3 regions of the Salmonella sp. FC25216 genome follow, and region 2 is predicted to be linked to each of the others. Evidence: predicted binding sites of a transcription regulator. Region 2 holds the regulator's gene; each other region holds the start of a gene.
The links. The regulator PhoB, encoded in region 2, activates phosphate uptake and scavenging genes when phosphate is short. The targets are predictions, from matches to a motif close to CTGTCATAAAACTGNCNNAT.

Region 1 (5,287 bases), on a different contig from region 2:
CACGAGGGGGAGAGGGGCAAGGCGAAGAACAAGGCGAAGAGGAAGAAGATGAAGTATATATGTCATCGTCATCGTCAGGTTTTATATCGCTGAGTTTTTCCGGCAAATTCTGTGCTGAGAATTCATATACAATAGTAGGGATATTAGCTTGTTGTGCCGATGTCCCCGGTACATCAACATCCATCATTTGTTCTGATGAAAGTTTTTCTCCCTCTGAATTATGTGTTAAATGCTCACATGGCAAATTACAGGGATGGTTAAAGCCATACTCTTTTTTTAAATTAGTTTCCAAATCACGTGTTGTAATGAAGTGAAAGCCAATGTTTTGGTTAAGATAATCCTGTAGGTTTCTAAGTTTCTGGTCATCTAATATATGAACATTCAGTCCCCCTTTTTGTAAAGGGAGAGAATGCATCCCTTTGTTTAATATTGCATCTATTGTCAGATTATTATTATGTAGAAATATAATTTCGCCATTTATAGTTTTATGCACATAGGCTGTGTGAAATATTTTACCACTTCTTAAATTCCTGAAATTTATTATTCCAGAGTCGACAATATGATCCTTGCTGATATGCATGAAGTAATTCCCTACAGTAATCCCCATAATTTTTTGATAGTTTTCAGAATAATTACCAGGAATAGATGAAAGGATATCTTCTGTTTCTTTGGATATCGTCCCGGCGACAACGCCAGCATTCACAGCCAGCCGGTAGCAGACTGGAATTGCAGGTCTTTCTTCTAACCTTACATTATCTATTTTTATTAATAATTGTTCTGTAGTAAGTGCTGTTATCGCGGAGGGGGCGCCATGCATTACATTTTGACTTTCAATACTATTGATAGCGGTTATTTGCGGCATGTATTCAAACCTTTTTATTGATATTTTCAATATTAATATTAGTGAGCTAAAGTCCGCAGGTGGCTGGCGGGCCCTCTGTACTGCTTAGCTTACTGAATGTCTTCTGACGGCTGATGCGGCACTTCCTTCAACCACTGATTAAGGTCGGCTTCGGTTTAAGTCCTTTAGTCAGTTCAGCAGCGAGCGCTTTGAGTTTATTTTCGTCCATAATTGCCTGTCTGCGTTGTTGGAATAAACATATCACTAACAGGTAATTACACAATTTTAATTCCCGTCTTATTTTAGATTAAGGGCGGCGATATTCACATCTCTTCCCTGCAATAATACGCTCCTGCCTTTTCAACTATTCCTGTGCTGGCTCGCCTCCTGTTCATTCGGGGCATACCACACTTCTTTCAGTGCCGTTTTCATCACATCGACTGTATTTAATGGCTGACTGGCTTCCAGTAACGCAGTGTTCATGTCCATATAGCTATTCACGCCGACAGGGTGGAGGTGTATCGCTGACGCTCAGGCAGCCAGTTGATTTTTTCGGTCATAATGCCGCAGGATGAGCAGCGTAAGCGGCGAACGGGTACATCCAGCGAGACCTTCTAACTGAGCAGGTACGTCGCAGGGAAGTATCATGAATATGCGGAGCGATAATATGGGGTTAGGGAAGTCAGAGGCTGGAGGCGAATGAGCCGTGTATCGGGAGTAATTTTAGTGCAGGAAGAGACACTGAACCCTTTCCAGAAAGAGAAGTCAGGCTAGCATTCATAGTAACGGCAGTTTTGAAAGTTCAGGGGGTGTTCTGGCGAATACAAACCTAAACGTTCTGACTGCCGTTTTCTATTGGTTCACGCTAACCTGCGATGAACCTTTTTTATCCCTTGATCCGGGGGTGGGTGATCCGAAGTCCACTGACGATGGCGGCAAGGGTCGCCAGAAAGCCCGCCGCCAGCAGCGACACGTGGGTTCCGCTGTCACCAAACTGGTTCAACATCAGCGCTACCAGTGCGGCACCAGTACTTTGGCCTAACAGTCGCGCCGTGCCCAGCATCCCACTGGCGCCACCGCTGCGCTCACGCGGCGCGGAAGTAATAATGGTGTGATTATTCGGCGACTGGAACAGGCCAAACCCTGCGCCGCAAAGGATCATCGGCCAGATAATATTCACATCGGAGGGGGAGTCTGGCAACATGACCAGAGCAAACAATCCGGCTGCCATTATCACCATTCCCAGCGCCCCCAGCAAACCGGCATGAAAACGTTCTATCAGGTATCCGGCCAGCGGCGCCATCACCATCGTTGCCAGCGGCCAGGGCGTCAACAACAGGCCGGTTTCTACTTCGCTACGGCCCAGCACGGTTTGCAGGTAAAAAGGTAGCGAGACCATGGCCAACATTTGCGCGCAGAACGAGCAAATTGACGTGCCGATTGAGAGCGAAAAGAGCGGGATGCGTAACAAGTCAATGGGTAACAAGGGGACGGTCAAAGAAAGCTGGCGGCGAACGAAGAAAAAACCAACCACGACTAGGACGAGCAGCTCTGCGCCAATCAACGCTAGCGACTGTCCCTGAGCAAAGCCGCTCAACGCAGTAATCAGCAGGCCGAATGTGAGCGCATTCATTACCGCGCTCGGTAAGTCAAAGCGAGGCTTAGCGTCATGGGCGATGTTTGCCGGTAAAAAGCGTATAGCCAGAATTAAGGCGATGATACCTAATGGGACATTAATCAGAAACAGCCATTTCCATGATGAGATGGACAGGATCGCCGCGGCGATTGTTGGACCAGCGGCGGAAGAGACAGCGACGATAAAAGAGTTAATTCCCATGCCTCGTCCCAGATGACGCTGGGGGTAGATAAGTCGAATCAGCGCCGTGTTTACACTCATTAGCGCCGCGCCGCCAAACCCCTGCGCAATGCGCGCCAGCGTGAGCATTTGCAGCGAGTCTGAAAGCGCGCAAAACAATGATGAAAGCAGAAATACCACTAAACCACATTTATAGATCCGGCGATAACCAAACATGTCGCCTAAAAAAGACAGGGAAAGTAGTGAGACGACAATCGCGATTTGGTACGCATTGACAATCCAGATAGAGCTGGCAGGGGAGGCGTGTAGATCAGTCGCAATAGTTGGCAGCGCGACATTAGCGATTGCGCCATCCAGAACCGCCATCGAAATACCGATAATAATCGTCAGGATAGCACCGTATCTCTGCGGGAGGGGCAGGCCGTCGGCCCGTGTTTTTTCCATAAGTATTTTGTAATAATGATAATTATGAGCTGAATAATAATTTTAGCATCAATATTGAGGTGTTATGTCGCAGATTTGTAACGAAGTAAGCAAAGATGGATTGCGGGCGACCTGGCGTGAAATTATAATAAAAACTCGTTCTGAATTTTATAAAACACTCGTAATGAGGTGATAAATGGCAAACGCAGATCTGGATAAACAGCCTGATTCTGTATCTTCTGTGCTGAAGGTTTTCGGCATTCTGCAGGCGCTGGGTGAAGAGCGTGAAATAGGGATTACCGAGCTATCGCAGCGCGTCATGATGTCGAAAAGCACCGTTTATCGCTTTTTGCAAACCATGAAAACGCTGGGCTACGTGGCTCAGGAGGGGGAGTCTGAAAAATACTCTCTGACGTTAAAGCTGTTTGAACTGGGCGCGCGAGCCTTGCAAAATGTTGATTTGATCCGCAGTGCGGACATTCAGATGCGCGAACTGTCTCGTCTGACGAAAGAAACTATCCATCTTGGCGCGTTGGATGAAGACAGTATTGTCTATATCCATAAAATTGACTCTATGTACAATCTACGGATGTACTCACGCATTGGTCGTCGTAATCCGCTGTACAGTACGGCCATCGGTAAAGTGCTTCTGGCCTGGCGCGATCGCGATGAGGTTAAGCAGATTCTCGACGGCGTAGAGTATAAACAAAGCACCGGACGAACCATTACCAGTACTGAAGCGTTGCTGCCGCTGTTGGATAAAGTACGTGCGCAAGGCTACGGTGAAGATAATGAAGAACAGGAAGAAGGGTTACGTTGTATCGGCGTACCGGTATTCGACCGTTTTGGCGTGGTAATCGCAGGGTTAAGCATTTCGTTCCCGACGCTGCGCTTTTCAGAAGAGCGCCTACAGGAATATGTGGCTATGTTACACGCCGCCGCGCGTAAAATTTCTGAACAAATGGGTTACAACGATTATCCCTTCTAAGCAACGTTATTAGCATGACGTTAAAAAAAGCAGCCGCGAAAAATGTAGCTGCTTTTTTTATAACATCTGGTGAGATGGAATGGTCAAAGAGGATAATGACTGTCGGCTTATTTAACGGTTATTAAAACATTATTTAACGACGCTTATAAACAACAGCTAATATAGGGTAATCATCCGTGATAGTTTCGCTGTGAAATTATTTATTATCGCTTAGCCATTATCCACGACAGTGGCGCTTTTTCTGAAAAGGGGACAGTCAGAAAAGCCAATGATGCCGCTATTGGTATGGACATATTGCGCCGTGGTGGTGCCACGTGCAGTCAGGTAATGGCACTGCAGGCCTAGCCCCGCAGCGTTCACTTTACTTCCCACCAGTACGCCATAGCCGCTCAGCAGCAGGCCTATCCACACCAGGGCAAACAATACAATTGCGCGAATGATCAAACGCATTACTACCTCTTTTCTTTTTTAGTTAGAATAAGAGTAGCGTGTACATTGATTGAAACAAGTGAATCATTCCTAAAAACATATAATGCCGCTACAGTTACTCCTGGTTTAGGTAACCCATGATAATTTAGCGACATAAGATGTAAGATCGGAGAGTGGAGTGAAAAAATTTCGATGGGTCGTTCTCGGCATCGTGGTGGTGGTATGCCTGTTGCTGTCGGCGCAGGTGTTTAATATCATGTGCGATCAGGATGTACAATTTTTCAGCGGTATTTGCGCCATCAATAAATTTATTCCCTGGTAAACGTTTTATACCAGAGATTTCCTTCCCGTGTAGCAGTGGTAGAATGACGTCTCTACATTGAGGTGGTGAAATGAACGATGTTTTAAACTCTGGTGCGTTTTCTCTTGCATCTTTAATAGTATCAATGGTGGTTCTGGTGGTCGGGCTGGCGATCTGGTTCTTTGTCAACCGGGCAAGTTCCCGCGCTAACGAGCAGATAGAATTGCTCGAAGCGTTATTGGATCAACAGAAGCGGCAAAACGCGTTGTTGCGCCGCCTTTGTGAAGCAAACGAACCAGAAAAAGACGCTGAACCCGCAATAGCGGCAAGCGAGCGGAAGGAGGATGAGGACATCATCCGTCTGGTTGCTGAACGATAACGCTTACCGGGGCGCAAGCAGCCAGATGCCATACGCCCCATTCCCCCTTCGGATTTGTCAGTGTTGCCGCTTGTAACTGACAATACAGTATCAACGCCTTAGATAATATA
Region 2 (5,287 bases):
AATTCCCTACCGTATCCAGCAGCTTACCCGGATAGAGGGAAACCAGAATAACGATAGCGAAATAGACCACGCTGTAAATCAGCAACGGCATTGCAGAATCGCCGGTCAACGGAGCGATACCGACCTCAAACGACACCGTCGCGGTACGCGGCGTCGCAAATAACGGCCCGACGGCCAGATAACAAACGGTCGCCAGCAGGAGGCCCGCCACTTTACCAATCGGCGTACTGAGGCTGTCTACGCCGCCGCCGACTTTCGCCAGCGCCACAACGGTAAGAACCGGTAGACCCACGGCGGTAATCAGAAAGCCAATAGCGGCTGTCCAGACGTGTTCACCCGCCTGCAAACCGACCATAGGAGGAAAAATAATATTGCCTGCGCCAACGAACAGCGCAAATGTCATAAAGCCCAGGGCGATGATATCGCGCGATTTTAACTGATGGGTCATAAAGTCTTACTGCCTGTGGATGGTGATGTTGTAAACATTAAAATTTTTGCCTTTCCCGGAGGATTATAAAGCGGCGTTTTTTATCAATTTCAGCGGGAAAAACTCCCGGACCGATGCGGCGAAGAATTGTTTTTCGATTTACCGCGCAAATGCAGCCGTAATGACAGCACCTGGAGCGCAATTTAAACGCTTATAACGTTTTAAAGCAAGGTGGGATCTAAAAACCAGATGAATATAGCGATATGAAATTTACAACCAGAATAAAACACCATTCTCATGAAAAAGTTATGGCTAATCATGCGAACAAAAAACCACCAGACGTTGAAAGTTTCAGCGCCCCCGCATTAACTGCAAAGAAAATAAGCCAGCATCCGCTGGCTTATGGAAAGTTATACTTACGAAAGGTAATTAGACGCTATTTTTGGCAATTAAACGTTCCGGCAGAACAAAGCTAAATCGCGTTCCTTTACCAGGCAAACTGTCGACTTCAAGGCGGCTTTCATGGTGATTCAGCGCATGTTTCACAATCGCCAACCCCAGGCCGCTGCCGCCCGTTTGACGCGAACGCGCTTTATCGACACGGTAGAAGCGTTCGGTCAGACGAGGAATATGCTCAGCGGCAATCCCCGGACCGTTATCTTGTATGCAAAACTCAGCGCCATGCGCGACATGTCGCCAGCTCACCGTAATATGCGTTCCCGCCGGCGTATGGTTTACCGCGTTATACACCAGGTTTGAGATCGCGCTGCGTAGCTGCTCTTCGTTGCCCAGAACGCTAAGACTATCGTCGACCTCAAACGTAAAGGTATGCTTCTGCTGGCTGAGCGTCTGCGCTTCACGCTCCACGATCCGCAGCATCATCGGTACATCCACTTTTTCATTTAATAACAGCGCCGGGGCCGCCTCAATTTTAGACAACGTAAGCAATTGTTTTACCAGCCCTTCCATACGATACGTTTGCTCGCGCATCGTATGCAGCGCTTTCTCTCGCGTCGCCCCCTCCTGCATCATTTCCAGATAGCCTTGCAATACCGTCAATGGCGTACGCAACTCATGGCTAACGTTGGCGAAAAAGTTACGCCTGGCGCCTTCAAGCTGATGCATTTGCGTCACATCGCGCGCCACCATCAGGAGTTGTTTATCGGTATAAGGCATGACACGGATCTCCAGGTGCCGCCCGGTATTCAGCACCAGATGAAGCGGACGGGTGAAATCACGCGTTTTTAAATACTGGGTAAACTCCGGGTAACGCAGCAGATTGAGAATATTCTGCCCGCTGTCATCCGGCCAGCGTAGCCCCAGTATCTGTTGCGCCAAACCGTTACACCAAAAAATGCCGCCCTCTTCTGTGGTCAGTACCACTGCATCAGGCAGCAACTCCGCGCCGCTGCGAAAACGTTTAATCAGGTTCCCCAGCTCGCGGCGGCGCTTCTTATTTCGCAACTGCATCTGGTGTAAACCGTATAACAGCGGCTCCCAACTTCCCCGTCCCGGCGGCGGCGTCATACTTCTGTCGACCCACAGCCACCAGGAGAGGCGCAATAAATTCCAGAAATGCCAGGCAAGCAGTCCCGTCACCGCCGCCAGTAAAAACCACGGCAGATAACCAAAAAAAGCGCTAAGGATAAGCGCGGGGATGCAACAGAGCACCAACTCCAGCACCAGCCTTTTCCATGACAGCCGTTCCAGCACGCGTCATACTCCCTCAAGAATGGAAAGCCTTCTCCGCCAGAAGCCTGTGATCTACTGGCGGAAAAGGCATTAAAAGCGGGTCGAAAAACGATACCCTGTCCCGCGTACCGTTTGCACCATCCGGTCGTGGCCGCTGTGCTCCAGCGCCTTACGCAAACGGCGAATATGCACGTCGACCGTCCGGTCTTCAACGTACACATTGGTGCCCCAGACATGGTTGAGTAGCTGTTCGCGACTATAAACCCGTTCCGGATGCGTCATAAAGAAATGGAGTAATTTAAATTCGGTCGGCCCCATATCCAGTGGGCTGTCGCCGGTCATCACGCGATGAGAGCCAGGATCAAGGCTCAGTCCCTGCATCTCGATCACCTCTTCGACCGCCATCGGTGAGATACGCCGCATAACGGCCTTAATGCGCGCCACCAACTCCTTGGGGGAAAACGGCTTGGTAATGTAATCGTCAGCGCCGGTTTCCAGCCCGCGCACGCGATCTTCTTCCTCACCTCTCGCCGTCAGCATAACCACAGGAATATCCCGGGTCATGGCTTCACGTTTGAGATGTTTAATAAACTGTAACCCAGACCCGCCGGGCAACATCCAGTCAAGAAGGATGAGATCCGGCCAGGGTTCATTAAGTTTATTCACCGCACTGTCATAATCTTCGGCTTCTACGGGCTGAAAGCCATTTTGTTCGAGCACGAAGCACACCATTTCACGGATCGGCGCCTCATCTTCTACGACCAGAATACGTCTCGCCATAATTTGCCCTGTTAGTCGTTAGTTATCAATGCCGCGCCATTATGCGTCAGATTTATGACAGATTTATGAAAAAAAGGGGTGGTATTGACAGCATGTTGATGATTTATGACACCGTTGAAACATTGCATTACCGTCTACTGGCGGTAAATTGCGCCCAAAAATGGAGGGGATGACGTGTATAATCCCGTTCACGCTTTTTTTGCATGGAACTATTATGCGCATCCTCCATACCTCTGACTGGCATCTGGGACAAAATTTCTACAGTAAAAGCCGCGCCGCGGAGCATCAGGCTTTTCTGGACTGGCTGCTGGAGACCGCGCAGTCCCATCAGGTGGATGCCATTATTGTCGCAGGCGATATTTTTGATACCGGTTCGCCGCCAAGCTATGCCCGAGAACTTTATAACCGTTTTGTCGTTAATTTACAGCAAACAGGCTGTCATTTAGTGGTGCTGGCCGGTAATCATGATTCCGTTGCCACGCTTAACGAGTCACGCGAAATTCTGGCGTTTCTCAATACAACCGTGATCGCCAGCGCGGGCTATGCGCCGCAACTACTTCATCGCCGCGATGGTTCTCCCGGCGCCGTACTGTGCCCCATTCCCTTTTTACGCCCGCGCGACATTATTACCAGCCAGGCGGGGTTGTCCGGCAGCGAGAAACAGCAGCAACTCCTTCATGCGATTGCCGATTATTATCAACAGCAGTACCAGGAAGCGTGCCTGCTACGCGGCGAACGGAAGTTGCCGGTTATCGCGACGGGGCATTTAACCACCGTCGGCGCCAGCAAAAGCGATGCGGTACGCGACATTTATATCGGTACGCTGGATGCCTTTCCGGCGGAGCATTTCCCACCAGCGGATTATATCGCATTGGGACACATTCACCGCGCGCAATGTGTCGGCGGCACAGAGCATATCCGCTATTGCGGCTCCCCCATCGCCCTCAGCTTTGATGAGTGCGGCAAAAGCAAATGCGTGCATCTGGTGACCTTCGACCAGGGGAAATGGCAAAGTACCGAAAGTCTGGCCATCCCCGTTAGCCAACCATTGGCGGTTTTAAAAGGCGACCTGGCGTCAATTACCGAACAGCTTGAGCAGTGGCGCGGCATTGAGCAATCGCCCCCCGTCTGGCTGGATATTGAAATCACCAGCGATGATTATCTACATGATATACAAAGAAAAATACAGACATTAACGGAGTCGCTACCGGTAGAAGTATTACTGGTGCGTCGTAGCCGCGAACAGCGTGAACGCTCGCTGGCGAACGAACGGCGGGAAACATTAAGCGAGCTTAGCGTGGAGGAGGTTTTTGCGCGGCGGCTGGCGCTGGAAGCGTTAGATACCCCGCAGCGCGAGCGCCTGAATCAGCTCTTTTCCAGCACGCTCTACGCGTTGAATGAGGAGCATGAGGCATGAAAATTCTCAGTTTGCGTCTGAAAAACCTGAACTCGCTGAAAGGAGAATGGAAGGTCGACTTTACCGCCGAACCGTTTGTCAGTAACGGGTTATTCGCCATCACCGGCCCGACCGGCGCGGGAAAAACCACCTTGCTTGACGCCATCTGCCTGGCGCTGTACCACGAAACGCCGCGCCTGAATACGGTATCGCAATCGCAAAACGATTTGATGACGCGCGATACGGCGGAATGTCTGGCCGAAGTGGAGTTTGAGGTAAAAGGCGAAGCCTGGCGCGCGTTCTGGAGCCAGAACCGCGCCCGAAATCAGCCTGACGGCAATCTCCAGGCACCACGCGTGGAGTTGGCGCGGTGTTCAGACGGAAAAATCTTTGCCGATAAGGTAAAGGATAAACTGGAGATGATCGCCACGTTGACCGGGCTGGACTACGGGCGCTTCACCCGTTCGATGTTGTTATCACAGGGGCAGTTCGCCGCCTTTCTTAACGCCAAAGCGAAAGAGCGCGCAGAGCTTCTGGAGGAGCTCACCGGCACTGAGATTTACGGGCAGATATCCGCACAGGTATTTGAAAAACATAAATCAGCCCGTCTCGAACTGGAAAAGTTACAAGCGCAGGCCAGCGGCGTCGCCCTATTGGCGGACGAACAGTTACAGCAACTGGAAACCAGTTTGCAGGCGCTTACTGACGAAGAGAAACGCCTGCTGGCCGGCCAGCAGGTACAGCAGCAGCACCTTCACTGGCTGACCCGAAAAAACGAGCTCCACACTGAATTACACGCCCGGCAGCAGTCGCTGTACGCGGCGCAAGAGGCGCGAGAAAAAGCGCAGCCGCAGCTCGCGGCGCTGACTCTGGCGCAACCTGCTCGCCAGTTGCGCCCGCATTGGGAGCGCATTCAGGAACAAACCCGCGCCGTTGAGCGGGTTCGCCAGCACATTGATGAAGTGAATGCTCGCTTACAAAGCGCGTATCGC
Region 3 (5,287 bases), on a different contig from region 2:
CGCAGCACTTCTCTTTACTCAGTAGTTGTACGCCGGTGCCCATTGCGTTCAGCACTTTAATCAGATCTTTTCCAAGTTGCGGATGGTTGTAATTCACAAAACAGCCGTGAAAAAAGGCGACCTGATCTTTGTATGTGGCCTGTTGCGCCGCCACGCTACGATACCAGCGGCGGAAGGTGCCGAAAGAGTATTTTGGTAAGGTGCGGCGATGATCGATTTTTAGCGCATAATCAAGCAACTGGCGCACCGGCTTTAATGCGGTGGCGGTATTGACCACCGGCGCGAACGGCGTTGAAACGCTGCCCATGAGATCGGTATGGCTGAGAATAAAGTTACGCAATGACGGGCGCGTTGTATCGTATTTCGCGCGGGCGCGCTGGATGATATCGCCGATCTTCACGTCCGACGGACAGGCGACCTCACAACGTTTGCAGTTAATGCAATATTTCAGCGCCTCATCATACAGTGTACCGTCTTTCAGACGCAGACGCTCGCCATCCGGTCCGGCCTGTTTAGGACCAGGGTAGCCAGGATTAACGCGGCTGACCGGGCACGCGGTGGTGCACACCGTACATTTAATACAACTTTCAAAACGTGTGTCGCTCATTGCTGTTCTCCTGCACGCTCGGCGATATGGTGCGCGGCGTGGAGGGCGCTGACTGCGCAGACGCCGCCGCCGCATCCCTGGGCTATAGGGTCGAACCCCGCCAGCACAGAACCTATTGCATACAGATTTTCTACCGTGTTACCCGCAAGGGAGGGGCGGAAAGCGTCATCCGTCACGACGCCAAACTGCTGCCAGGGCTGTGGGTCGAAGAAATGTTGTTGATACCATTCGGCGCGGGTGGCCGTTTGTTGTACGTCGAGTCCTAAAATAGGTTCGCGGATCTCTTTACGCTCAGCAACCAGGCCGCTACTAAAGAAGCTACCGCTGGCAAGTACGGCAAAACGCGGACGCAGTGGGATATCGGCATGGTTTCGTGTCCATATTTCGCTCACGATACCGTGACGGCAGGTGACTTTCTTCACTTCATCGCCTGGCATCCAGATGCCGCCCTGACGAGCAAACTGGCGCTGGAGCTGATTGTGCAGACGTATACCGAGCACCGACGGCGGCAGCGTCGGCAACAGCGTGAGCGCGCAGGGCAGGCGTTCGTTAAGCCAGCGCCACAGCCTATCGTTCGCCAGCCCGAAACAGGCGGGCATGATGATCATGTCGCAGTTTGTCGCTATCGGTGATAGCGCGTCGTAAAGCAGTGGCCATTTTTCTTCGTTATCAAGCAGACGCGCGATATTGACCGCACGAAATTCCGTCGGGTTATCACGCAGTACGTCCAGTTCCGGAAGGTCGATTTCTGCGGTTTCGACGTTGAGATCGCGTTGGCGCAGCGACGCTGCCGCAAGGTGCGCCTGGAAATCCAGTAATCCACTAACGCCGACGACGCAAATTCGCTGTGCGGATAACGGCCAGACCGGCACTTCAGGCGAGCTAAGCCAGGTTGAACGCAATGTGCCAAGCGGTGTTACACGCTGGTGCGCCTGCTGTACGTCACCGTATAACTGCGCGCCGCTGGCGTTAAGTAGCGTTTGCGCCTGTTGCGCCAGCGTAAGGACTTTTTGCGTGCCCAAACGCGAATAAGGATGTTCAGGCGCCTGGCGGCGCAGCGCATCAAGCCCGGCGGTAATCTCGGTCACCGGTTGGCCGTCGGGCAGGGCGCTGAGCAGATCCAACGAGCCAGAGGAAAAATGCAGCGCGCTTTGTCCGCGAGTGACAATGGCGCAACGTAATCCATGCTGCTGGAGTTGCAGTCCGCATAGCAAACCGGCGAGACCGCCGCCCATAATAACCGTATCAAATTTCATCCTGGTGCTCCTTCTCCAGACCGCATAATCCCTGATAAACCCAGCGCGTGAATTCGCTTTCGCGCAGTGCGTCTCCCCAGGCGACAGGTTGTACGCCCTTCCAGCGTTCATTCAGAAACTCAGAGAGTTGCGTAATAGATTGCGCCGCGGTCGTCACATTAAAACGCTGCAGCAGCCCGGCTGCGCGGCAGGCGCACAGTTCGCCCTGGCAAGTGCCCATGCCTACGCGGGTGCGACGACGCAGATCCAGCAGGCTATTCACGGTTAAGTTTTCGACGGCATACTGCACTTCACCGGCCGTGACGGCCTCGCATTCACAGACCAGGCTACGGTGTTGGCGGCCTTCACTCAGCCATCCCGGCGTGCGATCGCCATGCCGATAAACCGCCGATCCGCGTAGCGGCGCGGGAAGCGAGATAATGCGTTTCAGCGTATGTTCCGTAGACTCTTTTGAGCCAGGCAACGGCGTATCCGCCGTGATGCAGGGGCGTGTATTGCCCAACTTGCGGCACACGGCGTCGGTGGCCCATTCCGCCATCAGGCGGTAAGTCATTAGCTTCCCGCCGGTAATGGTAATGAAGCCTTCAAGCCCGTCGCGCTCGGCGTGGTCGAACAGCACAATACCGCGGCTGACGTTACGACCGCTGGGATCGTCATCGCTGGCCACCAGCGGGCGGACGCCAGAATACGCGCGCAGAATACGCGTCTTCGCCATGACAGGGGCCAGTTTTTCCCCTTCACGCAGCAGGATATCTACTTCATCTGCGGTAACGCGGTTGCTGTCTATCTCATTGTAATCAATATGGGTAGAGGTGGTGCCGATCAGTGAAATCGTATCGCCAGGTACCAGAATGTCGGCATCCGATGGTTTCCGGCAGCGGTTAATCACATGCTGGTTGATCCGATGGTCCATGATCAACAGCGACCCTTTTGCCGGAAACATGCGGATACTCAGGTCGGCGTATTCGGCGATCCGTTGTCCCCAGATACCTGCCGCATTGACCACCACCGGCGCATGAAGCGTCTGGGTTTCGCCAGTGAGATGGCTGCGCACATGAACACCGCAGACCGTTGCGCCTTCACGAATGAGCCCGGTTACTTCATGCGCTGTTAACACGATTGCGCCATGTTCTCTGGCATCCAGCATATTGGCGGCGGTAAGGCGGAAAGGGTCCACGGTGCCATCCGGCACTTTTACCGCGCCGATGAGCGCAGGATTAACGGAGGGCTCAATGATGCGCGCCTGCTGCGGATCGATGGCTTCAGCGCGAATGCCTGCCGCTTCACAGGCGTGAATAAAGGTGGCCTGAAACGCAAGATCATCTTCCGGTAACGTAATAAACAGACCATCCGTCGGTTCGACACAATGGCGGGCGATCCGTTTTAAGATCTGGTTTTCACTAATGCACTCGCGCGCGGATTCCGCGTCAGTAACGGCATAACGAGCGCCGCTGTGCAGCAGCCCGTGGTTACGCCCGGTCGCGCCGGTCGCAATATCATGCCGCTCCACCAGGATGACACGTAAACCGCGCAGCGCGCAGTCGCGGGCGATCCCTGCGCCTGTTGCTCCACCGCCAATGATAATCACGTCACTTGCTTGCGAGTCACGAGTTTTCATTGTTTTTCCTCACAGTTCGTTTTTTATCATTTAGCCATACAAATCATATGGAATGTTTGATTTCGCGCATAATCGCTCATTATTCGAAAATGAAACGTGATTTCGTGCGCTTTTCTGAACATTATTCATAAATCTGTAACAATATGTGCTGTAATTCACATTCATGAGACAGATCTTTACTTAACATCGCGGCCACACTGGGAACAGCGGGGTCGTTTGAACGAACTGCGGTGTTTATCTCTAAATAAAATACGGGCCACGGAGGCTACAATATGTTGAGTATTTTTAAACCAGCGCCGCATAAAGCGCGCTTGCCAGCGGCGGAGATTGATCCGACCTATCGCCGGTTACGCTGGCAGATTTTCCTGGGGATATTCTTTGGCTATGCCGCGTATTATCTGGTGCGCAAGAACTTTGCCCTCGCGATGCCCTATCTGGTAGAGCAGGGTTTTTCGCGCGGCGATCTGGGCTTTGCGCTATCCGGGATTTCCATCGCTTATGGTTTTTCGAAATTTATAATGGGGTCGGTGTCCGATCGCTCGAATCCGCGCGTTTTCCTGCCGGCAGGGTTGATTCTGGCCGCAGCAGTCATGCTGTTTATGGGTTTTGTGCCGTGGGCGACGTCCAGCATCGCCGTGATGTTTGTGCTGTTGTTCCTTTGCGGCTGGTTCCAGGGGATGGGGTGGCCGCCGTGCGGTCGAACGATGGTTCACTGGTGGTCGCAGAAAGAGCGCGGCGGCATTGTGTCGGTCTGGAACTGCGCGCATAACGTCGGCGGCGGGATCCCACCACTGCTGTTCCTGCTGGGGATGGCGTGGTTTAACGACTGGAAAGCGGCGCTCTATATGCCAGCCTTTGGCGCGATTGTGGTGGCGTTGTTCGCTTTCGCAATGATGCGCGATACGCCGCAATCTTGCGGTCTGCCGCCTATCGAAGAGTATAAAAACGACTATCCTGACGACTACAACGAAAAAGCGGAAGAAGAGCTCACCGCGAAGCAAATCTTCATGCAGTACGTATTGCCGAACAAATTACTGTGGTATATCGCTATCGCCAACGTGTTTGTCTACCTGCTGCGCTACGGTATCCTCGACTGGTCGCCAACGTACCTGAAAGAAGTGAAGCATTTCGCTCTGGATAAATCCTCCTGGGCATATTTCCTCTATGAATATGCCGGTATTCCAGGCACCCTGCTGTGCGGCTGGATGTCAGACAAAGTATTCCGCGGCAACCGTGGCGCGACGGGCGTATTCTTTATGACCCTGGTCACTATTGCGACCATCGTTTACTGGATGAACCCGGCTGGCAACCCAACCGTTGATATGATTTGTATGATTGTTATCGGCTTCCTGATTTACGGTCCGGTGATGCTGATTGGTCTTCATGCGCTGGAACTGGCGCCGAAAAAAGCGGCGGGTACGGCGGCGGGCTTTACTGGTCTGTTTGGTTATCTGGGCGGTTCTGTCGCCGCAAGCGCCATTGTGGGTTATACCGTTGACTTCTTCGGTTGGGATGGCGGCTTTATGGTGATGATTGGCGGCAGCATTCTGGCGGTAATCCTGCTGGTGGTCGTGATGATTGGCGAAAAACGCCATCATGATGAGCTGCAGTTAAAACGCAACGGAGGCTAATAAACATGAAAACCACACTGAAAAACCTTAGCGTGGCACTGATGTTGGCAGGAATGGCAATCGGAAGCGGTGCCGTGGCGGCTGAAAAAGTCGTCATTGCCCACCGTGGCGCCAGCGGTTATCTGCCGGAGCATACGCTACCGGCGAAAGCGATGGCGTATGCGCAAGGGGCAGA

Region 1: kdgR (DNA-binding transcriptional regulator KdgR) is a predicted target of PhoB. The motif match lies at 3,166-3,185, and genes of this name have one in related genera.
Region 3: glpT (glycerol-3-phosphate transporter) is a predicted target of PhoB. The motif match lies at 3,604-3,623, and genes of this name have one in related genera.

What each region holds. Positions count from the first base shown of each region.
Region 1 covers NZ_JBDGON010000002.1:157,886-163,172, forward strand. The annotation lists gene AC3G3F_RS04215 (DUF8038 domain-containing protein) at 1-862, opposite strand, end outside; gene AC3G3F_RS04220 (hypothetical protein) at 1,202-1,330, opposite strand; gene AC3G3F_RS04225 (MFS transporter) at 1,728-3,101, opposite strand; gene kdgR (DNA-binding transcriptional regulator KdgR) at 3,277-4,068, shown strand; gene AC3G3F_RS04235 (YobH family protein) at 4,279-4,518, opposite strand; gene mgrB (PhoP/PhoQ regulatory lipoprotein MgrB) at 4,676-4,819, shown strand; gene AC3G3F_RS04245 (YebO family protein) at 4,890-5,177, shown strand.
Region 2 covers NZ_JBDGON010000007.1:171,299-176,585, forward strand. The annotation lists gene brnQ (branched-chain amino acid transporter carrier protein BrnQ) at 1-448, opposite strand, end outside; gene phoR (phosphate regulon sensor histidine kinase PhoR) at 857-2,140, opposite strand; gene phoB (phosphate response regulator transcription factor PhoB) at 2,210-2,899, opposite strand; gene sbcD (exonuclease subunit SbcD) at 3,114-4,316, shown strand; gene sbcC (exonuclease subunit SbcC) at 4,313-5,287, shown strand, end outside.
Region 3 covers NZ_JBDGON010000006.1:330,852-336,138, forward strand. The annotation lists gene glpC (anaerobic glycerol-3-phosphate dehydrogenase subunit GlpC) at 1-607, opposite strand, end outside; gene glpB (glycerol-3-phosphate dehydrogenase subunit GlpB) at 604-1,863, opposite strand; gene glpA (anaerobic glycerol-3-phosphate dehydrogenase subunit A) at 1,853-3,481, opposite strand; gene glpT (glycerol-3-phosphate transporter) at 3,754-5,112, shown strand; gene glpQ (glycerophosphodiester phosphodiesterase) at 5,118-5,287, shown strand, end outside.